DNA from 3 places in the Streptomyces sp. NPDC048182 genome. Region 2 is predicted to be linked to each of the others. Evidence: riboswitches for the same ligand, from Rfam matches in the RefSeq annotation. Region 2 holds a riboswitch; each other region holds the start of a gene.

Region 1 (4,861 bases), on a different contig from region 2:
GCGCCGACCGCCGCCGAGACCGACTGGGTGCAGATCGTGGAGTGGTACGACGAGCTGACCCGCCTGACCGGCAACCCGGTCGTCCGGCTCAACCGCGCGGTGGCCGTCGGCGAGGCGGACGGGCCGGGCGCGGGCCTCGCCGCCCTCGCGCCCCTCGATCCCGCCCTGCCCCGGTTCGCCGCGGTCGCGGCCCACCTCCACGAACGCGCCGGCGATCCGGCGACGGCGGCCCGGCTCTACGCCGAGGCCGCCCACCACGCCCCCGACCTCGCCGAACGCGACCACCTGACCCGCCAGGCCGCCCGCCTCAACGCCCTGCGACGGGGCTGACGGCGAGCGGCGTGCCCGGCAGGCCGGCGCCGGGGGCCTCCGGTCAGGAGGCGGGCAGTTCGGCGCGGACGGTGCGGGCGGCGGTGACCAGGTTCTCCAGCGAGGCGCGGGTCTCGGGCCAGCCGCGGGTCTTGAGGCCGCAGTCGGGGTTGACCCACAGGCGTTCGGCGGGGATGGCCTTGAGGCCGGTGCGCAGCAGGGCGGCGGCTTCCTCGGTGCTGGGGACGCGGGGGGAGTGGATGTCGTAGACGCCGGGTCCGGCCTCCCTCGGGTAGCCGTGGGCGGCGAGTTCGCGGGCGACCTGCATGTGGGAGCGGGCGGCTTCCAGGCTGATGACGTCGGCGTCGAGGTCGTCGATGGCCTGGACGATGTCGCCGAACTCGGCGTAGCACATGTGGGTGTGGATCTGGGTGTCCGGGCGGACGCCGGCGGTGGTGAGCCGGAACGCCTCGGTGGCCCAGGCGAGGTAGGCGGGGTGGTCGGCGGCGCGCAGTGGCAGGGTCTCGCGCAGTGCGGGTTCGTCCACCTGGATGATGGAGGTGCCGGCCGTCTCCAGGTCGGTGACCTCGTCGCGCAGGGCGAGGGCGACCTGGCGGGCGGTGTCGCCGAGGGGTTGGTCGTCGCGGACGAAGGACCAGGCCAGCATGGTGACGGGGCCGGTGAGCATGCCCTTGACGGGGCGGTCGCTGAGGGACTGGGCGTAGGAGGTCCAGCGCACGGTCATCGGCTCGGGGCGGGAGATGTCGCCGGCGAGGACGGGCGGGCGGACGTAGCGGGTGCCGTAGGACTGGACCCAGCCGTGCTGGGTGGCGAGGTAGCCGGTGAGCTGCTCGGCGAAGTACTGGACCATGTCGTTGCGTTCGGGCTCGCCGTGCACGAGGACGTCGAGGCCGGTCGTCTCCTGGAAGGAGACGACTTCCTGGATCTCGGCCTTGATGCGCTCCTCGTAGCCGGCGGTGTCGATGCGGCCGGTGCGCAGGTCGGCGCGGGCGGTGCGCAGCTCGGTGGTCTGGGGGAAGGAGCCGATGGTCGTGGTCGGCAGCAGGGGCAGGTTGAGGTGGGCGCGCTGGGCGGCGGCCCGTTCGGTGTAGGGCTGGGAGCGGCGGGCGTCGGTGACGGCGGCGGCGCGGGAGCGTACGGCGGGGTCGCGGGTGATCGGCGAGTTCGCGCGGGAGGCGAGGTCGGCGCGGTTGGCGGCGAGTGCGGTGGTGATGGTGTCGGTGCCCTGGGCGAGGCCCTTGGCGAGGGTGACGATCTCGGTGGTCTTCTGCTCGGCGAAGGCCAGCCAGCGCAGGATCTGCGGGTCGATGTCCCGCTCGGGTGCGGTGTCCAGCGGGACGTGCAGCAGGGAGCAGGAGGCGGCGACGTCGACCCGGTCGGCGAGGCCGAGGAGGGTGCCGAGGGTGGCGAGGGACTTCTGGAGGTCGTTGATCCAGATGTTGCGGCCGTTGACGACGCCGGCGACCAGGCGCTTGCCGGGCAGTCCGCCGACGGCCGCCAGGGCTTCCAGGTTGGCGGCGGCCTCGGTGAAGTCGAGCGCCAGGCCGTCGACCGGTGCCTTGGCGAGGACCGGCAGGGCGTCGCCGAGCCGGTCGAAGTAGGAGGCGACAAGCAGCTTGGGCCGGTCGGTGCGGGCGCCGAGGTCGCGGTAGGCGCGTTCGGCGGCGTTCAGCTCGGCCGGGGTGCGGTCCTGGACCAGGGCGGGCTCGTCGAGCTGGACCCAGTCGGCGCCGGCCGCGCGCAGGTCGGCGAGGACCTCGGCGTAGACGGGCAGCAGGCGGTCGAGGAGGGCGAGCGGCTCGAAGTCGGCGGGCACGCCGGGGGCGGGCTTGGCGAGCAGCAGGTAGGTGACGGGGCCGACCAGGACGGGCCGGGCGGACAGGCCCTCGGCGAGGGCCTCCGTCAGCTCGGCGACCTGCTTGGTGGAGTCGGCTGTGAAGACGGTGTCGGGGCCCAGCTCGGGGACGAGGTAGTGGTAGTTGGTGTCGAACCACTTGGTCATCTCCAGCGGCGCCACGTCCTGGGTGCCGCGGGCCATGGCGAAGTAGCCGTCCGTCGCGTCGGCGGTCACGGCGGCGCGGTGGCGCTCGGGGATCGCGCCGACCATGACGGTGGTGTCCAGCACGTGGTCGTAGTACGAGAAGTCGCCGGTGGGCACCTCGTGGACGCCGGCGCCGGCGAGGCGGCGCCGGTTGTTGCGGCGCAGTTCGGCTGCGGTGGCGTGGAGGGCGTCGGCGGTGACGCGGCCCTTCCAGTAGCCCTCGATGGCCTTCTTGAGTTCCCGGTTGGGGCCCTGGCGGGGGTAGCCGTACACGGTGGCCTGTGCTGCCGCGGCTGCGGACTTCGCTGTCACGGAGATCTCCTTCGCGAGATGAATCCCTGAGATCCCGGAGACGGGACGAGAGACGCGAAGGGAACGACGCACCGGACGGAGCCGTCGCGGCCCTGCCTGGTGTGTACGCCGACCCGCCCTCGAGGTCACCGGGATGTCCGCGCACGGAACGGTCCGCGCGCGGGCAGTTGGCAGGTCTTCGGACTCGCGGGCCCGCCCTCCTGCTCGGAGGACACCTACTGGCCGTCGCTTCCCGGGCCCATACGTCGGACCCAGTGCGTATGACGGCGGTCGTTCCCGCTCACCGCTGCGGGGCAGTCCCGGATTCCCACCGGGTTCCCTCTTGCGACACCCCGCCTGGCGGACGGGGCGAACCAGCTGCACCGGCCACCCTACGGGGTGGGCCCGCCGGAGGGGGAACATGGACGGGACTCCGGGGCCGGGGGTACGCGCGGGACGGCCGGGAGCGGGGACGTCACAGCCCCACGTCGCGGTTGCGGACGTCCGCCAGGGACTCGCGGCGCACCAGCAGGCGGGCCGTCCCGCTGTGGACGGCGACGACCGGTGGGCGGCCCACGAGGTTGTAGCCGGAGGCCATGGAGAGGTGGTAGGCGCCGGCCACGGGCAGGGCGATCAGGTCGCCGGGGTGCACGTCGGCGGGGAGCGGGACGTCCGCGGCGAGGACGTCGCCCGCCTCGCAGTGCCGGCCGACGACGGTCACCGGGGCGGGCGCGGCGCCGCCGGGCCGGCCGATCAGGCGGGGGGCGTAGCGGACGCCGTAGAGCGCGGGGCGCGGGTTGTCGCTCATGCCGCCGTCGACGGCCACGAACACGTGGTCGCCGGTGCGCTTCACGGACAGGACCCGGTAGAGGGCGACGCCCGCCGGTCCCGCTATGGCCCGGCCGGGCTCGATGAGCAGCCGGGGGACGGGCAGGTCCGCCGCCGCGCAGGCGGTGGCGAGTTCGGCGCGCACCCGGCCGGCCAGGGCCGTCAGGTCCAGGGCCGGCTCGCCGGGCCGGTAGGCGATGCCATGGCCGCCGCCCAGGTCGAGTTCGGGCAGGACCAGGCCGTGCTGCTCGTGCAGGCGGCTCATCAGGCCGACCAGGCGGCGCACCGCCACGAGATACGGCTTGACGCTGGTGATCTGCGAGCCGAGGTGGCAGTGCAGGCCGGTCAGTTCGAGCTGCGGCTGGTCGAGGATCCGGGCGATGGCGTGCGCCGCGTAGCCGTCGGCGATGGACAGGCCGAACTTCTGGTCGTCGGTGCCGGTGCGGATCTTGTCGTGGCCGCCCGCGCTGACGCCGGGCACCACCCGGACCATCACCTTCTGGTGGCCGTCCGGGCCGACGGCCGCCGCGAGACGGGCGATCTCGGACGGGCTGTCGATGACGACGCGGCCCACGCCCAGGCGCAGCGCGGTCGCCAGGTCCTGCGGCGACTTGGCGTTGCCGTGCAGCACGATCCGGTCCGGCGGGAAGCCGGCGGTGACGGCGAACTCCAGCTCGCCGGCCGAGCAGACGTCCAGGCCGAGGCCCTCCTCGTCCACCCAGTGGATCATCGCGCGGCACAGGAACGCCTTGGCGGCGTACAGGATCTCGGTGTCCGGGAAGGCCGCCCGGTAGGTGCGGCAGCGGTCGCGGACCTCGGCCTCGTCCAGGACGTAGACGGGGGTGCCGAAGCGGTCGGCGACCTCGGCGAGCGGGACGCCGCCCACGGCGAGGCCGGTGGGCGGGGCGTCGGCGGCCGAGGCGGGCCACACGGACAGGTCGGCGCGGACGGGGGTGGGTTCGTGCACCATGGTCATCGGGTCCGCCCTCTCAGACGAGTGCCGCGGTGGGGGCGGCGGTGGTGACCGGCGCGGGGGCCGCGGCGGTGAACTGCGGGTCCACGGTGAGCCGCGTGACGCCGAGCGGGGCGGTCAGCGCGCGCAGCGCGGGCTCGGCGAGCCGGATCCAGGGCTGGCCGGGGCCGAGGGTCGCGGCCAGCCGGTGCGCGGAGGTGAAGCCGACGGCCGTGCGGGCGCCGAGCGGGGTGCGGAAGAGGCGGGCCGTGTGCCCGCCGGGGCCCGGCCGGACCGGGACGTACAGGGGTCCGGCCGGGGCGGGTTCGAGCGGATCGGGGTCGTCGCCGTGGCGCGGCTCGGTCATGGGTGCCTCCGGGAGAGCGCGGGTGCGGGGTGGGAGTCGAGGGCCCCGGAAC
Region 2 (4,861 bases):
ACGACGTCCACCTCGCCGAGGCCGAGGAGACCATCGAGACCTCGCTGGCCACCCCGCGCGAGGCCGGCCTGCTCGGCACCGACGTGGGCCTGCCGATGCTGATGCTCTCCCGGCACTCGCGGGACCGCTCGGGCGAGCCGGTGGAGTGGGTCCGGTCGGTGTACCGGGGCGACCGCTACAAGTTCACGGCCAGGCTGAAGCGCCCGCAGGACTGACCCGGGCCCGCAGCCGGTCCGCGCCCGCCGCACGTTGCGGTTGGGGACCGATATGCGGACAGGGGCTTCCGCCGACCTTACGCGTCACCTACATTGCCTGCGCATTACAGGTGATCAGCGAGGGGACGGAGCCGCCGCATGTCAGAACCCCGAGAACCCGAACCCGGCCCGGGCACCGGCCCGGTGGTGACGCCCGTGCGCGTCGTCATCGGCCTCCTCCTCGTCGCGCCGTTCGTCGCCATGCTCTGGGTCGGCTCGTACGCGAAGACCGACCCGGCCTTCATCGGCATCCCGTTCTTCTACTGGTACCAGATGGCCTGGGTGCTGATCTCCACCGCGCTGACGGTGATCGCGTACCAGCTGTGGCAGCGTGACCAGCGCGGTCGGCGCGCTCACCGGGAAGGCGGGGCGGCCAAGTGAACGACGGCGTCAACGGCATGGCACTCGCCGTCTTCATCTTCTTCTTCGTCCTCGTCACCGCCATGGGCTTCCTGGCCGCGCGCTGGCGCAAGGCGGAGAACGAGCACAGCCTGGACGAGTGGGGCCTGGGCGGCCGCTCGTTCGGCACCTGGATCACCTGGTTCCTGCTCGGCGGCGACCTGTACACCGCGTACACCTTCGTGGCCGTCCCGGCGGCGATCTACGCGGCGGGCGCGTCCGGCTTCTTCGCGGTGCCGTACACGATCCTGGTCTACCCGCTGATCTTCACCTTCCTGCCCCGCCTCTGGTCGGTCTCGCACAAGCACGGCTACGTGACGACGTCGGACTTCGTGCGCGGCCGGTTCGGCTCGAAGGGACTGTCGCTGGCCGTCGCGGTCACCGGCATCCTGGCGACGATGCCGTACATCGCGCTCCAGCTGGTCGGCATCCAGGCCGTCCTGGACGTGATGGGCGTGGGCGGCGGGGAGGACACCAACTGGTTCGTCAAGGACCTGCCGCTGCTGATCGCCTTCGGCGTGCTGGCGGCGTACACCTACTCCTCCGGGCTGCGGGCGCCGGCGCTGATCGCCTTCGTGAAGGACGCGCTGATCTACATCGTCATCGCGGTGGCGATCATCTACATCCCGATCAAGCTCGGCGGCTTCGACGACATCTTCGCCAAGGCCGGCGACGCGTTCAGCCAGACCAACCCGGCCACCGGCAAACCGCGCGGCGCGCTCGCGCCACCCGAGGCGGGCCAGTGGACGTACGCCACCCTGGCGCTCGGCTCGGCGCTCGCGCTCTTCATGTACCCGCACTCGATCACCGCGACGCTCTCCTCGCGCAGCCGCGAGGTGATCCGGCGCAACACCACGATCCTGCCGCTGTACTCGCTGATGCTGGGCCTGCTGGCGCTGCTCGGCTTCATGGCGATCGCGGCCGGGGTCAAGGTGCAGAACGGGCAGCTGGCGATCCCGCAGCTGTTCGAGGACATGTTCCCGGACTGGTTCGCGGGCGTGGCCTTCGCGGCGATCGGCATCGGCGCGCTGGTGCCGGCGGCGATCATGTCGATCGCGGCGGCGAACCTGTTCACCCGCAACATCTACAAGGACTTCATCAGGCCGGACGCGACGCCCAAGGAGGAGACCCGGGTCTCCAAGCTGGTCTCGCTCCTGGTGAAGGTGGGCGCGCTGGTCTTCGTCCTGACCATGGACAAGACGGTCGCGATCAACTTCCAGCTGCTCGGCGGCATCTGGATCCTGCAGACCTTCCCGGCCCTGGTCGGCGGCCTGTTCACGCGCTGGTTCCACCGCTGGGCGCTGCTGGCCGGCTGGGCGGTCGGCATGGTCTACGGCACGGCGGCGGCGTACGGCGTGGCGTCCCCGACGCAGAAGCACTTCGGCGGCTCCGCGAAGGAGATCCCCGGCATCGGCGAGATCGGCTACATCGGCCTCACCGCCTTCGCGCTGAACGTCCTGGTCACCGTCGTCCTCACGGTCGTCCTGCGCGCCGTGAAGGCCCCCGACGGCGTTGACGAGACCCAGCCGTCCGACTACACGGCCGACGCGGGCGACCCGGGCGTCGAGACCGAACTGCCGCCGGCCACGGCGGGCACGTCGCACTGAGCGCGCCCGGGGGCGGGCCGTCGGGGAAATCCGGCGGCCCGCCCTCGCGTGTCCGGGGCACACTCGCCCCCATGGACCTCCTCATCCGCCCCGCCGCCCCCACCGAGTACGCCACCCTCGGCGAGATCACCGCGCACGCGTACCTCCAGGACGGCCTGCTCGACTTCGGCGAGGACGACGCCTACCTCGGCGAGCTGCGGGACGTCGCGAAGCGGGCCGCGGACGCCGAGGTGCTGGTCGCGGCGGCCGACGGCCGGGTGCTCGGCGGCGTCGCCTTCGTGCCCTCCGGCGGCCCCATGGCCGACATCGCCGGGCCCGGCGAGGCCGAGATCCGCATGCTCGCCGTCGCCCACGAGGCCCGGGGCCGCGGGGTGGGCGAGGCCCTCGTGCGGGCCTGTGTCGAACGGGCGCGGGCCGTCGAGGGCTGCCGGGGCGTCGTGCTGTCCACCCAGCGGGCCATGCGCGGCGCCCATCGCCTCTACGAGCGCCTCGGCTTCCGCCGCTCACCCGAGCGGGACTGGAACCCGCTGCCGGAGCACCTCGACCTCACGCTGCTCACCTACGAGCTGACGCTCTGAAGCCGACGCCCCCGGGCCGACGCGACACAACATCTGGGGGCGCTCACCCCACCCGGCACAAGATGTATGCTCGTGCTCGCTGTCGCCGCAGGGGAATCCGGTGCGAATCCGGAACTGTCCCGCAACGGTGTACATGGGTGCGTTCGCGCACCATGGCCAGTCCGAGGACCTGCCGACAGTGCGCCCGGCCGCCGGCCGGGAGCCTGACGTCCGGGCCTCGTGGAGTGGGCCGGTGGACGCGCGGCGCCGTGCGCGCCCGTGGCCTCCCCCTGCCCTCCGCCAGGCCCCTGCCGAGCGAGGGAGTGCCCCACGTGACCATCGCGCCAGCCGGTCCGGCCGCAGCGATCGCGGCGACCGAGGAACCCGACGGACCCGGAACCGCCCTGCTGCGGACCCTGACCGGGCTCACCGCGGACCTCCCCGACGCCGACCCCGGCCGGGTCGCCGCCGCCGCGCTGCGCGGCCGGTCCGCCCGCGCGGACGAGGCGGAGCTGCGGGAGCTGGCGACGGAGGCCGCCGCGGGGCTGATCTCCGAGGACCCGGCCTACTCCCGCCTGGCCGCCCGCCTGCTGACCATCGGCATCCGCGCCGAGGCCGCCTCGCAGGGCGTCACGACGTTCACCGAGTCCGTCGCCGTGGGCCATCGCGAGGGCCTGATCGCCGACCGCACCGCCGACTTCGCCCGGCTGCACGCGGCCCGCCTGGACGCCCTCGTCGACCCGGCCGGCGACGACCGCTTCGGCTACTTCGGGCTGCGCACCCTCTACAGCCGCTACCTCCTGCGCCACCCGATCACCCGCAAGGTCATCGAGACGCCGCAGCACTTCCTGCTCCGCGTCGCCGCGGGCCTCGCCGAGGACGACACCGCGCGCGCGGTGGACGAGGTCGCCTCGCTGTACGCGCTGATGAGCCGCCTGGACTACCTCCCGTCCTCCCCCACCCTCTTCAACTCCGGCACCCGGCACCCCCAGATGTCGTCCTGCTACCTCCTGGACTCCCCCAAGGACGAGCTGGACTCCATCTACGACCGCTACCACCAGGTCGCCCGCCTCTCCAAGCACGCCGGCGGCATCGGCCTGCCCTACTCCCGCATCCGCGCCCGCGGTTCGCTGATCCGCGGCACCAACGGGCACTCCAACGGCATCGTCCCGTTCCTGAAGACCCTGGACGCCTCCGTGGCCGCGGTGAACCAGGGCGGCCGGCGCAAGGGCGCCGCCGCGATCTACCTGGAGACCTGGCACTCCGACATCGAGGAGTTCCTGGAGCTGCGGGACAACACCGGCGAGGACGCCCGGCGCACCCACAACCTGAACCTCGCGCACTGGGTGCCGGACGAGTTCATGCGCCGGGTCGGCGACGACGGCACCTGGTCGCTGTTCTCCCCCTCCGACGTGCCCGAGCTGGTCGACCTGTGGGGCGCGGAGTTCGACGCCGCCTACCGCAGGGCCGAGGCCGCGGGGCTGGCCCGCAAGACGCTGCCCGCCCGCGAGCTGTACGGCCGGATGATGCGGGCGCTGGCGCAGACCGGCAACGGCTGGATGACCTTCAAGGACGCCGCCAACCGCACCGCCAACCAGACGGCGGAGCCGGGTCACGTCATCCACTCCTCGAACCTCTGCACGGAGATCCTGGAGGTCACGAACGACGGCGAGACCGCGGTCTGCAACCTCGGCTCGGTCAACCTCGGCGCCTTCGTCACCCGCGAGGGCACGCGCACCGGCGACGGCATCGACTGGGAGCGCCTGGACGCGGCCGTCCGCACCGCCGTGACCTTCCTGGACCGGGTCGTCGACATCAACTTCTACCCGACCGAGCAGGCCGGCCGCTCCAACGCCAAGTGGCGCCCGGTGGGCCTGGGCGCGATGGGCCTCCAGGACGTCTTCTTCCAGCTCCGGCTCCCCTTCGACTCCCCCGAGGCGAAGGCGCTCTCCACCCGGATCGCCGAGCGCATCATGCTCGCCGCCTACGAGGCGTCCGCCGACCTCGCCGAGCGCAACGGCCCGCTGCCGGCCTGGGAGAAGAC
Region 3 (4,861 bases), on a different contig from region 2:
TTGGCGGAGGCCAGCAGGTACAGCACGACGGAGAACCGGCCGCCCGCGTCGGTCGCCAGCGGCGCGGCCAACTCCCTGGCCAGATGGCGGAGGTGGATGTAGGCCCAGCCGTGCCCCTGCATGCGCAGCGCCTCGACCACGGTCCGGGAGCCGGGCGCGAGCGCCGCTCCCCGGACCAGCCGCGCGACGGCCGGCACCTGGAGCACTCCGGCGACCGTCACCAGCCACCCCCAGTGGCGGTGGCCGGTCGCGGCCAGCGTCATCAGGACCAGCAGGCCGGGGAAGGCGAGAAGCAGGTCCATCGTGCGCATGACCGTCTCGTCGAGACGGCGCCGAGGCCCTGCGGCGAGCAGCCCCAGCGGAGTGCCGAGGACGATGCCGACCGCGAGAGCCGCGAGCGCGCTCCCGACCACCGAGGCACCGCCCCGGAGCACGAGGGTGAGCACGTCGCGCCCCAGGACGTCGGTACCGAGCAGGTGCCCCGCTCCAGGGGGCTGAGACGGTAGAGCACCCGCTGCGGGCGTGTCGTCCCCCGCGAACAGCGGTCCCGTCAGGGCGAGGAGCAGCGGCACGCCGAGCAGGAACGCGGCGGCCCACGGGCGGCGCGGCCGCGTCGCGGTGGCCGGGTGGGTCACACCGTCACCTCCCGCCGAGGGGCCAGCCGGTGAGCGACCAGGTCCGCGACCAGGTTCACGAGGACGGCGGTGCCGGTGAACAGCAGCGCGTACGCCTGCACCTGGGGCAGGTCGCGGTTCTGCACCGCCTCGACGAAGCCCTCGCCCAGGCCCCTGAAGCCGAACACCGCCTCCACCAGCACCGCCCCGCCGAGCAGCCCCTCCACGCAGCGCGCGTACTGCTGCGCCGCGGGCCCCAGGGCGCCCGGCAGCACATGGCGCAGTACCACGGTGCGCTCGCGTACGCCGAGCAGCCGCAGATGCTCGGCCACCTCGCCGTGCCGCTGGACCGCGACCCCGGCGCGTATCTGCCGCGCCAGGTCGCACAGATGGCGGGCGGTCAGCACCACGACGGGCAGGACCAGCGCGGCGGGCCGGGCCAGCAGATCGTCCGCCTCCATACCGATGGCGGTGGCGGGCAGCAGTCCGGCTGCCACCGACACCGAGGCGACGAGCAGCAGCCCGAATACAAATTCCGGCACGGCGTGCAGCACGACCGCGGCGGTGTTCAGCGCACGGTCGAGGCGGCTGCCCTCGCGCAGTCCCGACACGGTGCCCACGAGGGGAGCCAGGACCGTGACGAGCAGCAGCGCCGGGACCCCCAGCAGGAGCGTCACGCCGGCCCGGCGGCCGATGTCGTCGCCGACGGGCAGCCCGGTCGTCAAGGAGACGCCCGGGTTCCCGGCGAACAAGTGAAGGAGCCAGTGACCGAAGCGGGTCCAGGCTGGTTCGTCCAGGCCCAGCTGCTCGCGCAGCGCGGCGACCTGTTCGGGAGTGCCCAGCTCTCCGCGGAGGACGTCGGCCGTGTCGCCCGGCAGGAGGGAGCCGACGGCGAACACGGCGACCAGCACCACCAGGCACTGCAGCAGCGCGAGCAGGCAACGCCGCAGGACGTACCCCCGCACGTCAGCTGATGCGGACCCGGTCGAAGCGGGCCCAGTCGTGCGAGTTCGGAGGGGCGGCGCGCAGACCGCCGACCGAGTCCGCGACGGCGTCGTTGGCGTCGGAGAAGGCCCATACCAGGAGTCCGGACTCGTCGCGTGCGATCTTCTGGGCGCGGGCGAGCAGCCCGAGCCGGTCCTGTTCCTCCCGGCTGGTGCGGGCCCGGTCGAGGAGCGCGTCGAACTTCGCCGAGGCGTACTGGGTCTGGTTGCGGGCGGCGCCTCCGCGGACGCGCTGTTGCAGGAAGTCGGAGACGGGCAGGGTGGAGGTGGTGTTGAAGGCGGCGACACCCTTGGTCTTGATCTCGCTGAAGTACGTGCTCGACGCTCGGGTGTTGGCGGCCAGATGCAGCCCGACCTCGCGCAGCTGCCGCGCCATGAGGTCTGCGGCGGGCTCCCAGGCGGCGTCGACGGAGCTGGTCTCCACGGTGACGCGCAGACCCTCGGCGCCGGCCTCCTTCACGAGCCGGCGCGCCTCGTCGACGTCCCGCTCACGGGGTGCCAGGTCCTGCGGGTAGCCGCGCAGGCCCATCCCGAACAGGTCGTTGCCCACTTCGCCATGTCCGGCGAGGGCGATCCTGACCAGGGCCTCCCGGTCGATGCCCAACTGGACGGCCCGGATCAGGCGGGCGTCGTCGAACGGCGCGCGGCCGGTGCGCAGCAGCAGCTGCTGCGCGGTCGCCCGTTCGGCGGTCAGCAGGCGCACGGAACCGCTCTTCTTCAGCCGCTCCACCGATGCCCCGGACATGTCGGCCCCGTAGTGCACCTGCCCGGACAGCAGCGCGTTGAGCCGGGCGGACTCCTCGTTCGCGGGCACGATCTCCAGTTCGGCGATGTGCGGGGCGCCGTCCCAGTGGTCCGTCCAGCGGCGGTAGCGGGCGGTTCCGCCCGGGGTGAACGACACGAAGGTGAAGGGTCCGGAGCCCACGGGCCGGCGGAAGTCCGTGGTGCCGTCGGGGATGATCTCTGTGCCGGGGCCGGCGAAGACCGTGGGGAACTCGAAGTTCGGCGACTTCAGCACCAGGACGAGGGAGCGCTCGCCGTCCGCCCTGCTGGCCGTGAAGTCGATCGCGGAGAGCAGCACCTGCGACGGGGACCCCGTCCCGGGGTCCGCGGCACGGCGATAGCTGTAGAGGACGTCCTTCGCGGTGACCGGCCTGCCGTCGTGGAATCGTGCCTGGCGCAGGCGTATGTGCCATCGGATGCCTGCGGCATCGCTCTCCCAGGACTCCGCGAGCCGCTCGCGCACGGACATGTCGTCCGCGTACGTGCCGAGCGTGTCGTAGAGCGCCTTGGCACGGGCCTGGTCGACGAAGTTCGGGGCGACGTGGGGGTCGAGGGTCTCCTGCGAGCCTCCGGAGGTGAACGCCGCGCGGAACCGGTCGCTCCCTCCGCCGTCCTTGGTGTCGCCACCGCAGCCGGTGAGCAGGCCGGCTCCGGCGAGCGCCAGCGCGCCGCCGGCGGCCAGGACACCGCGCCTGCCGGGCCCCGGGCCGTCCGTTCGGGCATGCGTCGTCACATCGATCCTCTCCGGGGTCTCCACGCCCCTGCCGCTGGACCGGCGACGGGTCAGTCTCCTGGCTCCCGGATCATCGCTCGCCTCGGCCTTCCCGTCCGCGCGCGGACAGTGGCCTGCGGGAGGTTCGCTTCCCGGTCACAGTGGCGGGACCGCGCCGGACTCGCACCGGCTTCCTGGTCCCCGTCGCCTCATGAGGTCATTGTGGCCTACACGCGATCCGGGCCCGTCACCCGGTGGCTGCTGCCGACGATCGCGCGCGGGCAGGTCGACGGCGACGCGCGGGGCAGTTCGTGGAGATGAAGGACGAATCGGCGCCCTCAGGGGCCCGCACCGCCCACGCGACGAGGGCCCCGACGTTGTCACGGACGAGCCGGAGTGCCCGTCAGGCGCCCCAGCGCAGGGCGATCGTGTCGCCCACGTTGATCACCTTGTTGCGGGCCGCGCCCGCGAAGGCGGAGCCGTCGACGCTGACCTTCCAGGTGTTGGAGCCGCTGTTCGCCTTGCCGTTGACGGCGGTGATGGTGCCGGTGCCGGAGGCCGGGGTCACGCTGGTGACGCAGCCGGACGGGGTGGCCGCGCCGCCCGCCGCGGTGAGGACGTCGCCGAGGGTGGTCGTCGTGCCGGTGGGGGTGAGGGCGACCGAGCACACCTTCAGGTTGCCCGCGCCGTCGTCGACGGTCAGGGCCAGCTTGGTCGCGGTGCCGGCGGTGAAGGCGGACTGGGCGACCCACTTGGGGGCGCCGGGCGTGACCGGGGCCGGCGGGGCGGTGGTGAAGCCGCCGCCGGCGACCGCGCGGAGGGCGTCGATGGAGGAGTAGGCGGACGGACTGGTGTCGGAGGGCTGGTACTTGAAGCCGCCGCCCGGGTTGTACTGGTTGGCGATGAGGAAGTCGACCGGCGTCTTGCCGGCCCCGGTGAGGAAGTCGCCGGTCTGCGGGTTGATGCCGCAGGCGTTGAGGCCGGCGATGCCCCAGCCGTTGGAGCTGGTGTTGACGCCGTAGAGGGAGTTGAAGGCACCGGTGCCGGAGACCAGGGTGCTCTTGAGGAAGTTCTTGGCCTGGACGACGTCGGTGTCCGTGTTCGGGACCCCGGAGACGCAGAGCGCGGCCATGGCCGCCCCGGTCATGTCGACGTCGCTCGCGGAGTTCAGGGCGGTCGGGTCGCCCTCGGCCTTCTGGTAGGTCCAGCCGCCGTCCGTGTGCTGGTTGGCGCGGATGCGGGTGACCAGACGGTCGGTCAGGGTCTGCGGGATGCGGTTGGCGCCGGCCTGGGTCTTGGCGCCGCGCAGGGCGAGGGCGGCGAAGACGGTGCCGTTGAAGTTGGCGGAGGGGCCGAAGTAGCCGGGCTCGGCCGTCTGCCAGTAGGAGTAGATGTTCGCTATGAGGTTCCGCGAGGCCGAGACGCGGGCCGGATCGATGCCGGCGGCGTAGGCGTTGAGCGTGCCGCGCTCGTAGTCGGTGACCACGGGAGCGGCGCTCGGCCAGCTCGCCGTCGACAGGAGGTTGCGGTAGACGGTCCGGGCGTTCTTGGTGGTGTCACCGCCGGGTGCCACGTCCACGACGGCGGTGCCCGCCGCGGCGAAGGCGCTGAACGCCCACTCGTTGGACAGCCCCGAGCCGGCGTACGAACCGTCCGCCGCCTGGAGGGACTTGAGGTAGGCGACGCCGTTGGTCTTCGACGTGGCGATCTGTGCGGGGGTCGAGGTCGCGGAGGCGGACGAGACGGTG

The links. Region 2 has a riboswitch for cobalamin ahead of ACGFZL_RS23325 (ribonucleoside-diphosphate reductase subunit alpha). Riboswitches for the same ligand answer to the same signal wherever they lie in the genome.
Region 1: it holds a riboswitch for cobalamin, as region 2 does, so the genes downstream of both, metE (5-methyltetrahydropteroyltriglutamate--homocysteine S-methyltransferase) here and ACGFZL_RS23325 (ribonucleoside-diphosphate reductase subunit alpha) in region 2, are expected to answer to the same signal.
Region 3: it holds a riboswitch for cobalamin, as region 2 does, so the genes downstream of both, ACGFZL_RS10865 (ABC transporter substrate-binding protein) here and ACGFZL_RS23325 (ribonucleoside-diphosphate reductase subunit alpha) in region 2, are expected to answer to the same signal.

The regions. Positions count from the first base shown of each region.
Region 1 is NZ_JBIDAQ010000005.1:48,463-53,323, reverse strand. It holds gene ACGFZL_RS11595 (RNA polymerase sigma factor) at 1-330, shown strand, start outside; gene metE (5-methyltetrahydropteroyltriglutamate--homocysteine S-methyltransferase) at 374-2,683, opposite strand; cobalamin riboswitch at 2,849-3,041, opposite strand; gene lysA (diaminopimelate decarboxylase) at 3,138-4,466, opposite strand; gene ACGFZL_RS11580 (SAV_915 family protein) at 4,480-4,809, opposite strand.
Region 2 is NZ_JBIDAQ010000012.1:182,911-187,771, forward strand. It holds gene ACGFZL_RS23305 (GntR family transcriptional regulator) at 1-215, shown strand, start outside; gene ACGFZL_RS23310 (DUF3311 domain-containing protein) at 354-635, shown strand; gene mctP (monocarboxylate uptake permease MctP) at 632-2,260, shown strand; gene ACGFZL_RS23320 (GNAT family N-acetyltransferase) at 2,332-2,838, shown strand; cobalamin riboswitch at 2,888-3,030, shown strand; gene ACGFZL_RS23325 (ribonucleoside-diphosphate reductase subunit alpha) at 3,150-4,861, shown strand, end outside.
Region 3 is NZ_JBIDAQ010000004.1:464,604-469,464, reverse strand. It holds gene ACGFZL_RS10875 (ABC transporter permease) at 1-635, opposite strand, end outside; gene ACGFZL_RS10870 (ABC transporter permease) at 632-1,579, opposite strand; gene ACGFZL_RS10865 (ABC transporter substrate-binding protein) at 1,581-3,134, opposite strand; cobalamin riboswitch at 3,186-3,312, opposite strand; gene ACGFZL_RS10860 (prenyltransferase/squalene oxidase repeat-containing protein) at 3,517-4,861, opposite strand, start outside.